Regions from separate parts of the Streptomyces sp. 7N604 genome, predicted to be linked through region 2. Evidence: riboswitches for the same ligand, from Rfam matches in the RefSeq annotation. Region 2 holds a riboswitch; the other holds the start of a gene.
What was found. Region 2 has a riboswitch for cobalamin ahead of metE (5-methyltetrahydropteroyltriglutamate--homocysteine S-methyltransferase). Riboswitches for the same ligand answer to the same signal wherever they lie in the genome.

Region 1 (7,542 bases), on a different contig from region 2:
CGGTCGGCACGCCCGAGGCGCGCAGCGCCGCGAGCCCGTCCTCCCAGGCCCGCTTGCCGCCCAGCAGCCGTAGGACGGCGATGTCCGCGCCGTCGAGCAGGCCCGGCAGATCGGCCTCGGCATCCACGCGCGCGGGGTTGCCGATCCGGTACGCGGCGCCGGAGGCGCGAGCCGCCAGCAGATCCGTATCGGCGGTGGACAGCAGCAGCACAGTGCTCACGGTGGCCCCTTCGATTCGTGCGTTGTCCTTCATGGCGCCCCCGGCGGAACGCTGTGACCTGGCATCCCCGGCGGAACGAACGGCAGCCCGGACGGCGCGCCGTCCTCGATCAGCCGCAGCAGCGCGTCCGTATCGGCGTGTTCCTCGATCAGATCGCCCAGGCGGTCCAGCTGCTCCTCGCGCAGCGCCCCGAACGACGTATCAGGAGCGGGTACGAAGCGGCGCCCGGCCGCCTCCGCGACGCGCCGCAGAAAGGCGCGCCGGAACCCGTCGCTCTCCAGCGAGCCGTGCCAGTGCGTGCCCCAGACGGACCCGACCCTGCAGCCGTCGAGACCGCGGCCCTGGCCATCGGAGATGAACGCCTCGTCTCCGCCGGTCACCTCGGCCACGCCGTGGTGGATCTCGTAGCCCTCGACGCGCTCGCCCAGCGCCTCGCCCACCGGCCGCGCGAGGGTCTTCTCCGGCGCGAAGCGGACCCGTACGGGCAGGAGCCCGAGCCCGTCGACCGCCCCGGCCCGCGACTCGACGTCGTCCTCGATGCGCTCGCCCAGCATCTGGAAGCCTCCGCAGACGCCGAGCACCGGGCGGCCCTCGGCGGCACGCCGGGCGACGGCGGCGGCGATACCGCGCTCGCGCAGCCACTCCAAGGCGCGCACGGTGCCGCGGGTGCCGGGCAGCACGACCAGATCCGCGTCGGCCAGCTCCTCCGGGCGGTCGACGAACCGCACCACCACGCCCGGTTCCGCGGCCAGCGCGTCCACGTCGGTGAAGTTGGACATCAGCGGGACCGCGGCGACCGCCACCCGCAGCACGTCCTCGCCGTGCGGCGGGGCGACGACCGACTCGCGCACCGCGCCCCGCAGCGACACGCGCAGGCCGTCCTCCTCGTCGATGCCGAGCCCGTGCGCGTACGGCAGCACACCGAAGGTCCGCCGCCCGGTCAGGCCGCGCAGCATCTCCAACCCCGGCTCCAGGAGGGCGACATCGCCGCGGAACTTGTTGACCAGATACCCGGCGACGAGCGGCTGGTCCTCGCGGCCGAGCAGCGCCGTCGTGCCGAAGAAGGAGGCGAAGACGCCGCCCCGGTCGATGTCCCCGACCACCACGACCGGCAGCCGAGCGGCCCGCGCCAGCCCCATGTTGACGATGTCGGTGCGCCGCAGATTGATCTCGGCCGGGCTCCCGGCCCCTTCACAGATCACTGCGTCATACGTGCCCCGCAGCTCCTCCAGGCACGCCACGACGGTGCCGAGCAGCTCCTCCTGCCGCCCTCCGTGGTAGCGGCTGGCGCTCAGCTCGCCCACCGGCTTGCCGAGCAGGACGACCTGGCTGCTGCGGTCGCTTCCGGGCTTGAGCAGTACGGGGTTCATGAGGGCCGTCGGCTCGATACGGGCGGCCGCGGCCTGCATGGCCTGGGCCCGCCCGATTTCGGCGCCTTCGCGTGTCACGAACGAATTCAGTGACATGTTCTGCGCCTTGAAGGGCGCGACGGATACGCCCTTGCGGGCCAGCCAGCGGCAGATGCCGGCCGTGACGACGCTCTTGCCCGCGTCGGATGTGGTCCCGGCGACCAGCAGCCCGCCGCCCCTGCGATTCATGACCGCTCCTTCCGGGCCCCGGGAACGCGCGCGCCCCGACCGAGCCGCCCCGCGAGCCCAAGCCGCCGTACGACCCCGCTCCCCGGCAACCCCGCCTCCGACCGCGCCGGTACCAGCCCCTCCGCGCCCGGCCGCTGCGGCCCCGGACCCTTCAGCCCCGGACCCTCCGTCCCCAGGCGTTCCGCGTCCGGGTTTTCCCACCCGCCCGCCCTGAAAGGGGCGTCCGGGTGGGAAAACCGTGCCGCAGAGCCGGTGTTCGCCGCGCGCCGGTCTCTCGCGCGGATGCGCGCTGCGTCGGCGGACGTGGCGCGCAGCGCGGTCCGGAGCGCGCCCGGCGCCGGTGGTGCGCCGGCAGCCCACGCCAGCCGTGCGGCCACGCACGCCGCCAGCGCGAGTGTGCTCACGCGCCGCGAAAGCCGTACCGCACGCTCGATGTCCTCCACCGCCACCGGGCGGTTGCCTTCCCCCAGCACAGGACGGTGCTCGACCCGGCCGCCGTACGCGAGTGTGCCCCCGAGCCGTACGCCCAGCGCGCCCGCGAACGCGGCTTCCACAGGACCGGCATTGGGGCTGGGGTGCTTGCGCGCATCGCGGCGCAGGACGCGCCACGCGCCCCGCGGGTCGGGACCCGCCAGTACGGCCAGCGCCGCGGTGAGCCGGGAGCCCGGGAAGCCCACGAGGTCGTCGAGGCGGGCCGAGGCCCAGCCGTAGCGCCGATGGCGCGGCGACTTGTGACCGACCATGGCGTCAAGGGTGTTGACCGCCCGGAACCCCACCAGCCCCGGCACGCCCGCCACCGCGCCCCAGACCAGGGCGCCCACGACCGCGTCCGAGGTGTTCTCGGCGACGGACTCCACGACGGCGCGCGCGATCTGCCGCTCGTCCAGGGCCTGCGGGTCCCGGCCGCACAGGTGTGGGAGGCGGTCGCGGGCCACCTCGATGTCGCCTGCCGCCAGCGCGCCGCCCACGGCCCGCGCCTCGCGGCCGAGCGACGTGCCGCCCAGCACCGACCAGGCGGCGACGGCGGTCAGCGCCACGGCTGCCGCGGGGGAGCGGCGTACGGCGCGCGACAGCGCTGCTGCCGCGGCCACGGCGCCGCCCGCGCACACAGCGGCGTGCAGGGCGCCGTACGCGCGGTGGTCGCGCCACAAGCGCCGCTCGACGGCGGCCGCGGCCCGCCCGAAGGCGGCGACGGGGTGACCGCGCCGCGGATCGCCGGCGACGAGGTCGCAGGCGAAGCCCAGCGCGGCGCCGTACACGAAAGAGGCGTGTTCGGCACGCATCGGATCAGGACGCCGTCGTGCCTCGGAGGGAACGCGCGCGGGGGGCACGCGCGCGTAGGGAACACGGCCGTGGGGAACACGGGCGGCGGGAAAGCGCGACGGCGGTTCTTGGGGAACGGCGGGTATGACGCGAACGGCGCGTACGGCGGCAGCCGGGCATGGCGATATGTCCTCACTCAGGGTCCGCGCCCTGGCTCGACGTGACCGGCGGTGAGAGTCTCCTGGCTCCCGGATCGGCGCTTCCCCCGGCCTTCCAACCCGTTGTTAAGGGCCGTGACTTCTGGGGTGGGGGAGCGCTCCCCGGTGACAGTGGCGGGACCGCGCCGGATTCGCACCGGCTTCCTCTCCTGCCGCCGTTTGGCTCCGGCAGTCCACCACGGCCCGCGAACGCCCGTCAACTTGCCCCTTGACCTGCGGCAGGACCTCACACGCCCGCGGCCGGGGAACGACTGCGATCGTTCCCCGGCCGCGGGCACGAAGGGCTTGCCGCCAACAGGGGCGGGTGGGGCCATCGTTGTCCCTGCGCGGAGACGGAAGCGGAGGCCCGCTGCCGCCGCCCCACGTGCCCACGCGCGCGTGGGGCGCATGACGAGCGGTGCTCGCATGGGCGCATGGCGAGCGGCGCGGGGCTCCGTCAGGCGACGATCAGGTAAATCCCGTACGCGACGGCCGCAGCGCACAGCGCGTAGCAGGCGTACGCGCCCCCGCGCGCGAGGACCGGCGGTGCACCGGTCGCGGCGACCGTGCCGTCCGGCTGCGGCTGCGCCTTCCTGGAGCTGCCGACGATGCCGAGCGTGAACAGGCCGACCATCCCGACGGTGACCAGGAGGCTGACGCCGAAGACCTGGCCGAGTGCTGCCCAGTCGATGTCCATGCGGATGCTTCCTTCTTGCTTCTCTCGACCGATCTCGATTGATCCCGATTGATCCCGGGGCCTAGGCCGTGACCTTGGTGGTGGCGGACTGGGACTTGGACTGCGACTGGGGCGGCGGGCCGGCCGACTCCTGGGCTCCGGCGGCGGCCGTGCCCACCGGCGGCGGGGAGACGGACTTGATGGCTGCCGTGACGACGCCCTCCGGCTCTGCGCCCTCGACGCCGTCGACGTCGTTGACGTTGGTGTGGTCGACCGGCCTGCGGCGCGAGGCGATCCAGATAGCGGCACAGGCCGCAAGCGCGAGCACGGCGACACCGGCGACACCCGCGGTGCCCTGCTTCGCCAGCAGCGCAGCGGCGCCGCCGACCACACCCGCGGCCGGCAGGGTCAGCCCCCAGGCCGCGAACATCCGGCCAGCCGTGGACCACCGCACCACGCCGCCCTTGCGGCCGAGCCCGGAGCCCATCACGGCGCCGGAGCAGACCTGGGTGGTGGAGAGGGCGAAGCCGAGGTGGGAGGAGGCCAGGATGGTGACCGCGGCGCCGGTCTGGGCGGCGAAGCCCTGCGGCGGCTGGATGTCGGTGAGGCCCTTGCCCATGGTGCGGATGATCCGCCAGCCGCCCAGGTAGGTGCCGAGCGCGATGGCGAGACCGGCCGAGGCGATGACCCACAGCGGCGGGGCGGCGTCCGGGGCGAGCGCGCCACCGGTGATCAGCGCCAGCGTCATCACACCCATGGTCTTCTGCGCGTCGTTGGTGCCGTGGGCCAGGGAGACCAGCGCGGCCGAGGCGATCTGCCCGGCGCGGTAGCCCTTGGCGGTGGCCTCCGGGTCGGCGTTCCGGGCGGCGCGGTAGGACAGCCGGGTCGCCAGCAGGGTGGCGATGCCCGCGACGACCGGCGCGGCGACGGCCGGGATCAGGACCTTCATGACGACCTCGTCGCCGTGGACGGCGCCGAGGCCCGCCGAGGCGACGGTCGCGCCGATCAGGCCGCCGAAGAGGGCGTGCGAGGAGCTGGAGGGGAGACCGGCCAGCCAGGTCAGCAGATTCCAGACGATGGCACCCACCAGACCCGCGAAGATCACTTCGGGCTGGATGCCGGATTCATCGACGATGCCTTTGGAGATGGTCGCCGCGACCTCGACCGAGAGGAACGCCCCGACGAGGTTGAGGACCGCCGACATCGCCACCGCGGTCTTGGGCCTGAGAGCCCCGGTGGAGATGGTGGTGGCCATGGCGTTGGCGGTGTCGTGGAAGCCGTTCGTAAAGTCAAACACCAAGGCCGTGATGATCACGATCCCGATGAGAAGCGTGATGTGTTCCATTCACCCAGGCAATCAGTTTGGTGGTCAGTGGCTGCCGTGACCGTAGGGATGCTGAGTGAACGGAAGGTGAACTGGATGGGGCGTTGGGGTGCTGTCGTATCCATGGAGGTTGGATCTCGGCGAGGCGCAGAGCGGCACAAACCGACCGGTGGTGCCGCCCCCACTGAATTCTGTGAAACAGATCACTGTCTTTGAGGTGAACTTTGGAGTCGCTGCAAAGCCCCTCGGCGCCCCTGGTGGAGGCCTGGGCCGACGTGGTCGCCACGGCCCGCCGCACGGTGGCCGACGGCCTGGTCGTGGGCACCTCGGGGAACGTGTCCGCCCGCGTCGGGGACACCGTTCTCGTGACCCCGACCGGCGTGCCGTACGACCGGCTGGCCCCGGACGACCCCGTCGGCGTCGACCTCTCTGGCCGCCAGGTCCTCGGTGAACTCAAGCCGACCAGCGAGCTGCCCATGCACCTCGCCGTCTACCGCAACACCCGCGCCGCGGCCGTCGTCCACACCCACGCCGTCCACGCCACGGCCGTCTCCACCCTCGTCCCCGAGCTTCCGCCCATCCACTACATGACGGCGGCGCTCGGCGGACCGGTGCGCGTCGCCCGATATGCGCTCTACGGGAGCGACGAATTGGCCGAGAACATGCTCCGCGCACTCCGCGACCGCAGCGGATGCCTGCTGCAGAACCACGGCACCGTCGTCCACGGCGACAGCCTCGACGAGGCGTACGACCGCACCGCGCAGCTGGAGTGGATGTGCAGGCTCTGGCTCGCCGCGCACGCCGTACCCGGGCGTGAACCCAGCCTGCTGTCCCCGGACCAGCTCGCGGAGGTGGCGGAGAAGCTCCGCGGCTACGGCCAGGGCGACGGCGATGGCGAGGGCGACGGCCGGCGCGACGGCGAGCGGAGCTGACCCCGCCGCGTCCCGGACCCGCGAAGGTGTCCCGGATCCGCGTACGCGTACGGTGTCCGCCCGCTGGCCGCTCGCCTGGCACCCGACCACACTGGTACGGATGCGCCTGCGTACAGCGGCGGCCGTGGCGGCCGCCACCCTCCTCGGTGCCGGCGCGGCCGCCGTGGCGGCCGGGCGGTACGCCTGTGACGCTGCCCTGAAACCCTCGCGCGTCCGGCCGCTGCCCACCGACCCGCAGCTCACCGTCCACGCCTCGGCCGCCGACCAGATCACGCTCACCCGCAGCCTGGCGTCGCTGCGGCCCGGCACGTACGGGCTGACCGGCGGCGACCGGCACGCGATCGTCGGGGCGGTCCTGAGGAACTCGCCGCACCCCGCGGACTCGGTCGTCCGCCGCCTCGAGCGGGTCACATACGGCACGCTGGAGCCCGGCGACCGGATGTGGCTCACCCCGCAGGTCTACATCGGGAACCCGCGCGACGCCCTGGGACTCGACCACGCCGACGTGGACGTGCCCGGCGAACTCGGCGCGCTGCCCGCGTGGTTCGTACCCGGCGCCCGTGACACCTGGGTGATCACCGTGCACGGCCTCGGCACCAGCCGCGAACACCCCATGGTCATCATGCCCTTCCTGCACCGGCACCGGTTCCCGATCCTCGACCTCGCCTACCGCGGCGACCTCGGAGCCCCCCGCTCCCCGGACGGCATCGGCCACCTCGGCGACACGGAGTGGCGCGACCTGGACGCGGCGATCCGCTACGCGGTGCGGTACGGGGCGGAGACGGTCGTGCTGTACGGCTGGTCGACGGGCGCCACGATGGCGCTGCACGCCGCGGCCGAGTCCGCCCTGCGGAACCGGATCAAGGGCCTCGTCCTCGACTCGCCCATCCTGGACTGGCAGGCGGCCGTACGGGCTCTCGCCGCCGCGGACGGCGCGCCGCGGCCGCTGCTGCCGCTGGCGGTACGGGCCGCGCAGGGGCGTACGGGTCTGGGCAGCGGGCGCCTCTCGGCGTCCGCCGACCCCGACCGGCTGTCCGTACCGGTGCTGATCATGCACGGCCCGGACGACACGATCGCTCCGTGGGACGCTTCGCGCGCCCTCGCGGAACGCCGCCCGGATCTGGTCACGCTGCTCCCCGTCGAACACGCCCCCCACGCGTCGATGTGGAACGCCGACCCCGAGTCCTACGAGGAAGCCCTCCGCCGTTTCCTCACCCCCCTGATGTAGCCCCGCCCCCACCCGCCCCCTTTAGGGACGGGCGAACGCCCGCCCGTCCCTACCACCCGGGTCGGACGGCCGCAGTAGCCTCCCACCCTTTAGGGCCGGTCGGC
Region 2 (7,542 bases):
CCACGAGGTCAAGCCGGTGCCCGGGACGCGGCTCAGCGAGGTGCTGCCGGAGGCGATGACCGTGCCGACGTACCACCACCAGGCGGTCGAGCGGCTCGGGCGCGGGCTGCTGGCCTCCGCGCACGCGGAGGACGGCACGCTGGAGGCGGTGGAACTCAGCGACGGAAGCGGCTTCGTCCTGGCCGTGCAGTGGCATCCGGAGGCGGGCGAGGACCTGCGGCTGATGGAGGCGCTGGTGGCGGCGGCTCAGTCGCTGTGAGTTCCGGTTGAGGTCAAACCCCCGTCCGGTTGCCCCTGTTCATCCTCGCCCGGGCACCCCATCATGGCGCAGACATGCCAGGCGCAGACATGCCAACTCACCGGGGCCCTGACCCTCCCCGGTGCGAGGGAAACGGGTGGCCGTGACAAAGTCCGTCATCAGGCCGGCGCTGGCCGCCGCCGTACTGGGCCTTCTGGTGGGGGCTGCGGCCGTTCCGTGCGCCGGGGCCGAGCCGCCTGCCGCGCACGCCGCCCGGCCCTCCGGAAGCTCCTCCGCCACTCCCTCCGACAGTCCCTCCGGAGGTTCCTCGCCGTACGGCCCGCTGAGGCCTGGACGCCCCCGCTGAGCACCAGAGGGCGCTACATCGTCGACGCCGACGGCCACCGGTTCAAGCTCAAGTCCGGGAACTGGCACGGCGCGAGCGGCACGTGGACCGGCTCCGGCAGCCCCGACGACCCGGCCCACAACCACGCGGGCGAGAAGTCCGACCGTATGCCGCTCGGCCTGGACCGGGCCCGGGTCGGTGAGATCGTGGCCGGATTCCGCGAGCTGGGACTGAACAGCGTCCGGCTGCCCTTCTCCAACGAGATGGTGCACGACCGGCGGCCGGTCCCCGACGCCGCGGTGGCGGCCAACCCCGAGCTCCGGGGCAAGACCCCCCTCCAGGTCTACGACGCCGCAGTCAAGGCGCTGACGGACGCGGGCCTCGCGGTGATCCTGAACAACCACACCAACACCTCGCGCTGGTGCTGCGGCGTGGACGGCAACGAGCGCTGGAACTCGAGCCAGAGCGACGCGACCTGGGAGAGCGACTGGCTGTTCATGGTGCGCCGCTACCGGCACAACGCGCGCGTGGCCGGCGCCGACCTCTACAACGAGGTGCGCCGCTCCGTAGGGGACGACCCCAACTGGGGCCTGGGCGACCGGCACGACTGGTTCGCCGCCTCCCAGCGGCTCGGCGACCGCATCCTCCAGGAGGGCAACCCCGACCTCCTCGTCATCGTCGAAGGCATCAACTGGACCGGCATCCCCGTCGACGGACTCGCCCACGGACGCCCCACCCTCGAGCCCGTCCAGCGGCTCTCGCACACCCTGGTCACATCCGGCAAGCTCGTGTATTCGGCCCACTTCTACGACTACACGGGACCGAACCACAGCGGCGCCACCGGCGCCGGAGAGACCTCCGACCCCCGCTACCGGGACTTCAGCCGCGCCGAGCTGTACGACGTGCTGCACCGGCAGGCCTTCTACGTCACGTCCGTGCGGGACCGGCACTTCACCGCCCCCGTGTGGATCAGCGAGTTCGGGGCCGGCGGGCGGGAGGAGACCGGCGAGAAGCAGCGGGCCTGGTTCCGCAACTTCGTCGACTATCTCGTCGAGACCGACGCCGACTTCGCGTACTGGCCGCTCGTCGGCTGGCACGAGAACCGCAAGGGCAACGGCTGGGCCCTGCTGCACTGGAACGCGGCGGGTGAGCGCATGGGCCTGTTCGACGGTGACGACTGGCGCGCCCCCGCCTGGCTCCGGCTGATCAACTCCCGGGGAAAGACCGGCGAGGTCGAACCGGTCGACCGCTGGTCCATGCTGAGCCCCGACCACGGGGACTTCGTCCAGTCGCTGCGGATGCGCGCGCTGCCGGACTGGGACTCCGGGGCGCGCAAGGCGGCGTGCCCGGACGGGCAGCGGCTCGCCGGGCTCAGCCACACCGGAAACCGGGGGCTGTGCACGGACGCAGGCGCCCGCGGCCTCTGGCCCGCGGGCGGCGGACACGAGGTCGTCCGCGACGAACGGTACGTCGAACCGGGCGGCGGCGACTGGGCCTCGGGGTACACCAAACTCCAGTGCCCGGCCCGCCACTTCCTCATCGGCTACAGCGTGCGCGGAGCCGCCGTCTCCGCCGCCCTGTGCGCGGAGGCGGGCACGGCGCTGGGCACGAACGGCCGGACGGTGTGGTTCGACCGGGGCGACGACCGGCCGGCGGCAGCCAAGGGCGGCGACTTCGCGTACGGCCGCCATAAGGGCCAGTGCGCGGACGACGAGTACGCGGCCGGGGTCGCGTACACCGGGCGCGTGGGGTCGTCGAAGACACCGGATGCGCTGCTCTGCAGAAAGCTTGAGTGAGCGGCGGGGTAGGGGGGACCGGGGGAGCCGTACGGCCGTCAGCGCGCCCGGCGCGTGAGGGACAGCAGGTCGCGGGCCGGGCGCCCGCGAGGGTACTCGCATGGCCACCCTCGCGCAGTCCCGCCCCCGTCCCCTGTCCGGCGCTGGGCCGGCACCCGCCCCCGAGCGCCGGGCGCGGGTCTCGGTGCGCGAACTCGGGCCCAACTGGTACGCGACCGTCATGGGCACCGCTATCGTGGCCACTGCCGGAGCCGGTCTGCGGGTCGGTTCACCCGGCTCCCCCGGCCTGCCCGCCCCGCCCCGGTCAGCTCGCGGACGCGGCGCGCGGCGGCGCGGTCCGGGCGCCCTACGCCGAGGCGCTGGGCGCGTTCGCGGTGCTCTACGGCGTGCCGGTGCTGGGGTTCGCCCTCCTCTGGCTCGTCTTCGCCACCGCGCTGACCGTACGGGCAGTGCGGCGCGGGATGCCGTTCTCGATGACGTGGTGGGCGTTCACGTTCCCGGTCGGCACCTGTGTCACGGGCGCCGAGGCCCTGGCCCGGCACACAGGCCTCGACGCGTACGGCTGGTCGGCCGCGGCGCTCTTCGCGCTGCTCGTGGCGGCCTGGGCCGTCGCCGGATTCCGCACGTTGCGTGCCACGCTCAGCGGCCGGCTGCTCGCAGCGCCGCGCCGATGACGGCCGGGGCCTGTGCCAACGACGGCCCGTACCAGGTGAGATGGCGGCCGCTGACGAGCGCGTACGGCAGGCCGGGGAAAGCCTCGGGGCCGTCGCCGGTCCCGAAGGCGTACGGCTCGTCGGGCAGCACGGCGAGGTCTGCGCCCGCCGCGTTGAGTTCGTCGAGCCGGATCTTCGGATAGCGGTCGGCGTGCCCGGCGTAGATGTTGTCGACGCCGAGTCGCGCGAGCAGGTCGCCCGCGAAGGTGTCGCGGCCGAGGACCATCCACGGCCGCCGCCAGACCGGCACGACGGCCGTCAGCCGGTCCCCGGGCGGCCGCACGTCCTGCCAGGCGGCCTCCGCCTCGTCCAGCCATCGCGGCCGGGCCAGCCCGCAGCCGCGCACCAGCACCCGCACCAGCTCGGCGAACGCCTGCTCCAGCGTGCGCACTTCGGTGACGAGGACCTCGAGCCCCGCGTCGCGCAGCGCGGCCAGGTCGGGCTCGCGGTTCTCCTCCTCGTTCGCGATCACCAGGTCGGGAGCGAGCCCGATGATCGCGGGCACGTCGGGGTTCTTGGTGCCCTTGACCCGTACGACGTCGAGGCCCGCCGGGTGGCTGCACCACGCGGTGGCGCCGACCAGCAGCCCGGGCGCGGTGACGGCCACGGCCTCGGTGAGGGAGGGAACGAGCGATACGACGCGCATGCGATCACCCTACGCACGGGGCGCGGAATCCTTGGGGGCGCGGAGTCCTGTTGTCCACAGGCACATTGATCATCTGCGCACAGGCGTTAGGCTGGCCGTGCAGCTGGTTCGCCCCGCCTCCCAGGCGGGAGCGTCGCAAGAGGGAATCCGGTGGGAATCCGGAACTGCCCCGCAGCGGTGAGCGGGAACGACCGCCGTCTTACGCACTGGACGCCCGGCGTCCGGGAAGCGACGGCCAGTAGGTGCCTGGCAAGGTCATCAGGCGCGCCCGCGAGTCCGAAGACCTGCCACTGCCCGTGCCCCGCCGTGGGGTGCGGCCAACCGGGACCTCGAGGGCGGGTCGGCGGCGGCAGGGGCGTACGGCGTACGGCGTACGTACGAGCGTCCCCGTCTTCGACGTGCTCCGCCTTCCCGAGGTCGCTGACGAACTCGCGAAGGAGAGTTCCGTGACCGACTCACAGACCGCGCAGACGGCACAGACAGCGCAGACCGCGACATCGCCGCGGACCGCGCAGGCCCCGCACACCGCACGCGTGCGGGCGACTCTGCACGGCTACCCCCGGCAGGGCCCCGACCGGGAGCTCAAGAAGGCCGTCGAAGGCTACTGGGCAGGACGCATCACCCAGGAGGAACTGCTGCGCACGGCGGCCGCGTTGCGCGCCGGTGTCCGGCGCGAGCTGCGCGACGCGGGCATCGACGAGATCCCCACCGGCGACTTCTCGCTCTACGACCACGTCCTCGACGCCGCATGGGCCGTCGGCGCCGTCCCGGCCCGGCACCGCGCGGCCGGACTCGGCGAGCTGGACACCTACTTCGCCATGGCCCGTGGCACGGCGGATGTGCAGCCGCTGGAGATGACCAAATGGTTCGACACCAACTACCACTACCTTGTACCGGAGTTGAGCCAGGACAGCGTCTTCGCCCCGGACTCACGCAAGCAGGTCGGGGAATTCGCCGAAGGCCGTGACGCGGGGTTCACCGCCCGCCCAGTGCTCCTCGGGCCGGTCAGCTTCCTGCTGCTCTCCAAGCCCGCCCCGGATGCCGCACCCGGCTTCCAGCCGCTGACGCTGCTGGACCGGCTCCTGCCGGTGTACGCGTCGCTGCTCGCGGATCTGCGGGAGGCCGGGGCCGAGTGGGTGCAGCTGGACGAGCCCGTCCTCGTCCAGGACCAGCCGGGCGCGGTGCTGAGCGCGACCGCGCGGGCCTACCGCGACCTGGGCGCCGTGCCCGCGCGGCCGAAGCTGCTCGTCGCCTCGTATTTCGACGGGCTCGGCGAGGCGCTGCCGGTGCTCGCGGACTCCCCGGTCGAGGGGTTCGCCCTGGACTTCACCGGACCGGCCGCGGCGAATGTGGACGCGCTCGCCGCCATAGGAGGTCTGCAGGACCGCCGCCTGATCGCGGGCGTGGTCGACGGCCGCAACGTCTGGGCCGCCGATCTGGAGCAGGCGCTCGGCACCCTCGCGACCCTGCTGGGCCTGGCCGGGCGGGTGGACCCCGCGCCTTCCTGCTCGCTGCTGCATGTGCCGCTGGACGCGGCAGCCGAGCGGGAGTTGGACCCTCAGGTCGCCCGCTGGCTGTCCTTCGCGCGGCAGAAGACGGCTGAGGTCGCGGTCCTCGCCCGCGCCCTGAACGACGGCCGGGACGCGGTGGCCCCGCAGCTCGCCGCTGCCCGTGCCGCGCGCGCCTCGCGTGCCGGTTCCGCCCTCACCCGCGACGCGGCCGTACGGGAGCGCTGCGCGGCGGTGACGGCTGCCGACACCCGGCGCCCGCAGCCGTACGAGGTACGGGCCGCCGCCCAGCGCGCCCGACTCGGCCTGCCGCCGCTGCCGACGACCACGATCGGCTCCTTCCCGCAGACCGCCGAACTCCGGGCCGCCCGCGCGGGCCTGCGGACCGGCCGCCTCACCGAGGACGAGTACCGGGAGCGGATCGAGCGGGAGATCCGGGACGTGATCGCCTTCCAGGAGAAGGCGGGTCTGGACGTGCTGGTGCACGGCGAGCCCGAGCGCAACGACATGGTGCAGTTCTTCGCCGAGCAGCTGAACGGCTTCCTGGCGACCCGGCACGGCTGGGTCCAGTCGTACGGCACCCGCTATGTCAGGCCGCCGATCCTCGCCGGGGACGTGTCGCGGCCCGCGCCCATGTCCCTGGAGTGGACGCGCTTCGCCCAGTCCCTGACGGAGCGTCCGGTCAAGGGCATGCTCACAGGTCCTGTCACCATGCTCGCCTGGTCCTTCGTACGCGATGACCAGCCGCTCGCCGAGACCGCCCGGCAGGTGGCCCTCGCCCTGCGCGACGAGGTCGCCGATCTGGAGGCGGCGGGCACGGCGGTGGTGCAGGTCGACGAGCCCGCGCTGCGCGAGCTGCTGCCGCTGCGGCGGGCCGCGCGGGCCGGGTATCTGGCGTGGGCCACCGAGGCGTTCCGGCTCACCACGGGCGGGGTCCGGGCCGACACGCAGGTGCACACGCATATGTGCTACGCGGAGTTCGGCGAGATCCTGCCCGCCATCGAGGCCCTGGACGCGGACGTGATCAGCCTGGAGGCGGCGAGGTCCCGGATGGGCATCGCGGGCGAGCTGGCGGAGGCGGGCTACCCGCGCGAGGTGGGCCCGGGTGTGTACGACATCCACTCGCCGCGCGTCCCGTCCGCAGGGGAGATCGCGGATCTGCTGCGGCAGGCGCTCCGGGCGGTGCGACCCGAGCGGTTGTGGGTCAACCCTGACTGCGGGCTGAAGACCCGCTTCCCCGAGGAGGCGGACGCGGCGCTGGAGAACATGACGGCCGCGGCCCGCGAGGTTCGGGCTGCCATCTGACCTCACATGTCTGGGGGCCCGGGAACGACGTCGTCGTTCCCGGGCCCCCAGGCGTCAAGGCGGACTCAGCCGGTGACGGGCGCCATCCGGGCCACCACGTCCGGGTGGGCGTCCATCCAGCGACGCGCGGACTCCTTCTCGTTGCCCTGGCCGGCGTTCTGGATCGCGACCCCCAGCCAGGGGGCCCGCCTCCCCGCCGGCGGACCGCTCCCGTGACCTGGGAGCACAAACCGAAGTTGATCCACTTCACAAATGGAAGGTTCACTCCACGGGCCATGTCAGTCCGGTACGGCATCATGCGGAGTGTGACCCGACGCCTGATGCTCCTCGACTCCGCCTCCCTCTACTTCCGCGCGTACTTCGGCGTGCCGGACTCGGTCAGGGCACCGGACGGCTCGCCGGTCAACGCGGTGCGCGGACTGCTGGACTTCATCGCCCGGCTCGTCCAGGACCACCGCCCCGACGACCTCGTGGCCTGCATGGACGCCGACTGGCGCCCGCACTGGCGCGTCGAGCTGATCCCCAGCTACAAGGCGCACCGGGTCGCGGAGGAGGTGCCGGAGGGCTCCGACATCGAGGAGGTCCCCGACACGCTCTCCCCGCAGGTGCCGGTGATCGAGGCGGTGCTGGACGCGGTGGGCATCACGCGCGTGGGCGTGCCCGCGTACGAGGCGGACGACGTGATCGGCACGCTGACCGGCCATGCCACCGGACCCGTCGACATCGTCACCGGGGACCGTGACCTCTTCCAGCTGGTGGACGACGCGCGCGGGGTGCGCGTGCTCTACCCGGTGAAGGGCGTCGGGACGCTCCAGCCCGTCGACGAGGCGTGGCTGCGCGCGAAGTACGGCGTGGACGGGCCGGGGTATGCGGACCTGGCGCTGCTGCGCGGCGACCCGAGCGACGGACTGCCCGGCGTCCCGGGCATCGGCGAGAAGACCGCCGCCAAGCTCCTCGCCGAGTTCGGCGATCTGGCGGGGATCATGGCCG

Region 1: another riboswitch for cobalamin. It lies ahead of ACTWP8_RS17935 (cobalamin biosynthesis protein); the one in region 2 lies ahead of metE (5-methyltetrahydropteroyltriglutamate--homocysteine S-methyltransferase).

The regions. Positions count from the first base shown of each region.
Region 1 is NZ_JBQQBX010000015.1:50,512-58,053, reverse strand. Features, by position in the region: gene cobN (cobaltochelatase subunit CobN) at 1-220, opposite strand, end outside; gene ACTWP8_RS17940 (cobyric acid synthase) at 250-1,818, opposite strand; partial or broken gene ACTWP8_RS17935 (cobalamin biosynthesis protein) at 2,169-3,101, opposite strand; cobalamin riboswitch at 3,316-3,446, opposite strand; gene ACTWP8_RS17930 (hypothetical protein) at 3,736-3,975, opposite strand; gene ACTWP8_RS17925 (inorganic phosphate transporter) at 4,037-5,299, opposite strand; gene ACTWP8_RS17920 (class II aldolase/adducin family protein) at 5,503-6,210, shown strand; gene ACTWP8_RS17915 (alpha/beta hydrolase) at 6,311-7,438, shown strand.
Region 2 is NZ_JBQQBX010000007.1:210,209-217,750, reverse strand. Features, by position in the region: gene ACTWP8_RS10290 (gamma-glutamyl-gamma-aminobutyrate hydrolase family protein) at 1-259, shown strand, start outside; gene ACTWP8_RS10285 (glycoside hydrolase family 5 protein) at 476-2,380, shown strand; partial or broken gene ACTWP8_RS10280 (C4-dicarboxylate ABC transporter) at 2,686-3,054, shown strand; gene ACTWP8_RS10275 (helical backbone metal receptor) at 3,020-3,739, opposite strand; cobalamin riboswitch at 3,826-4,045, shown strand; gene metE (5-methyltetrahydropteroyltriglutamate--homocysteine S-methyltransferase) at 4,273-6,552, shown strand; gene ACTWP8_RS10265 (hypothetical protein) at 6,618-6,779, opposite strand; gene ACTWP8_RS10260 (5'-3' exonuclease) at 6,849-7,542, shown strand, end outside.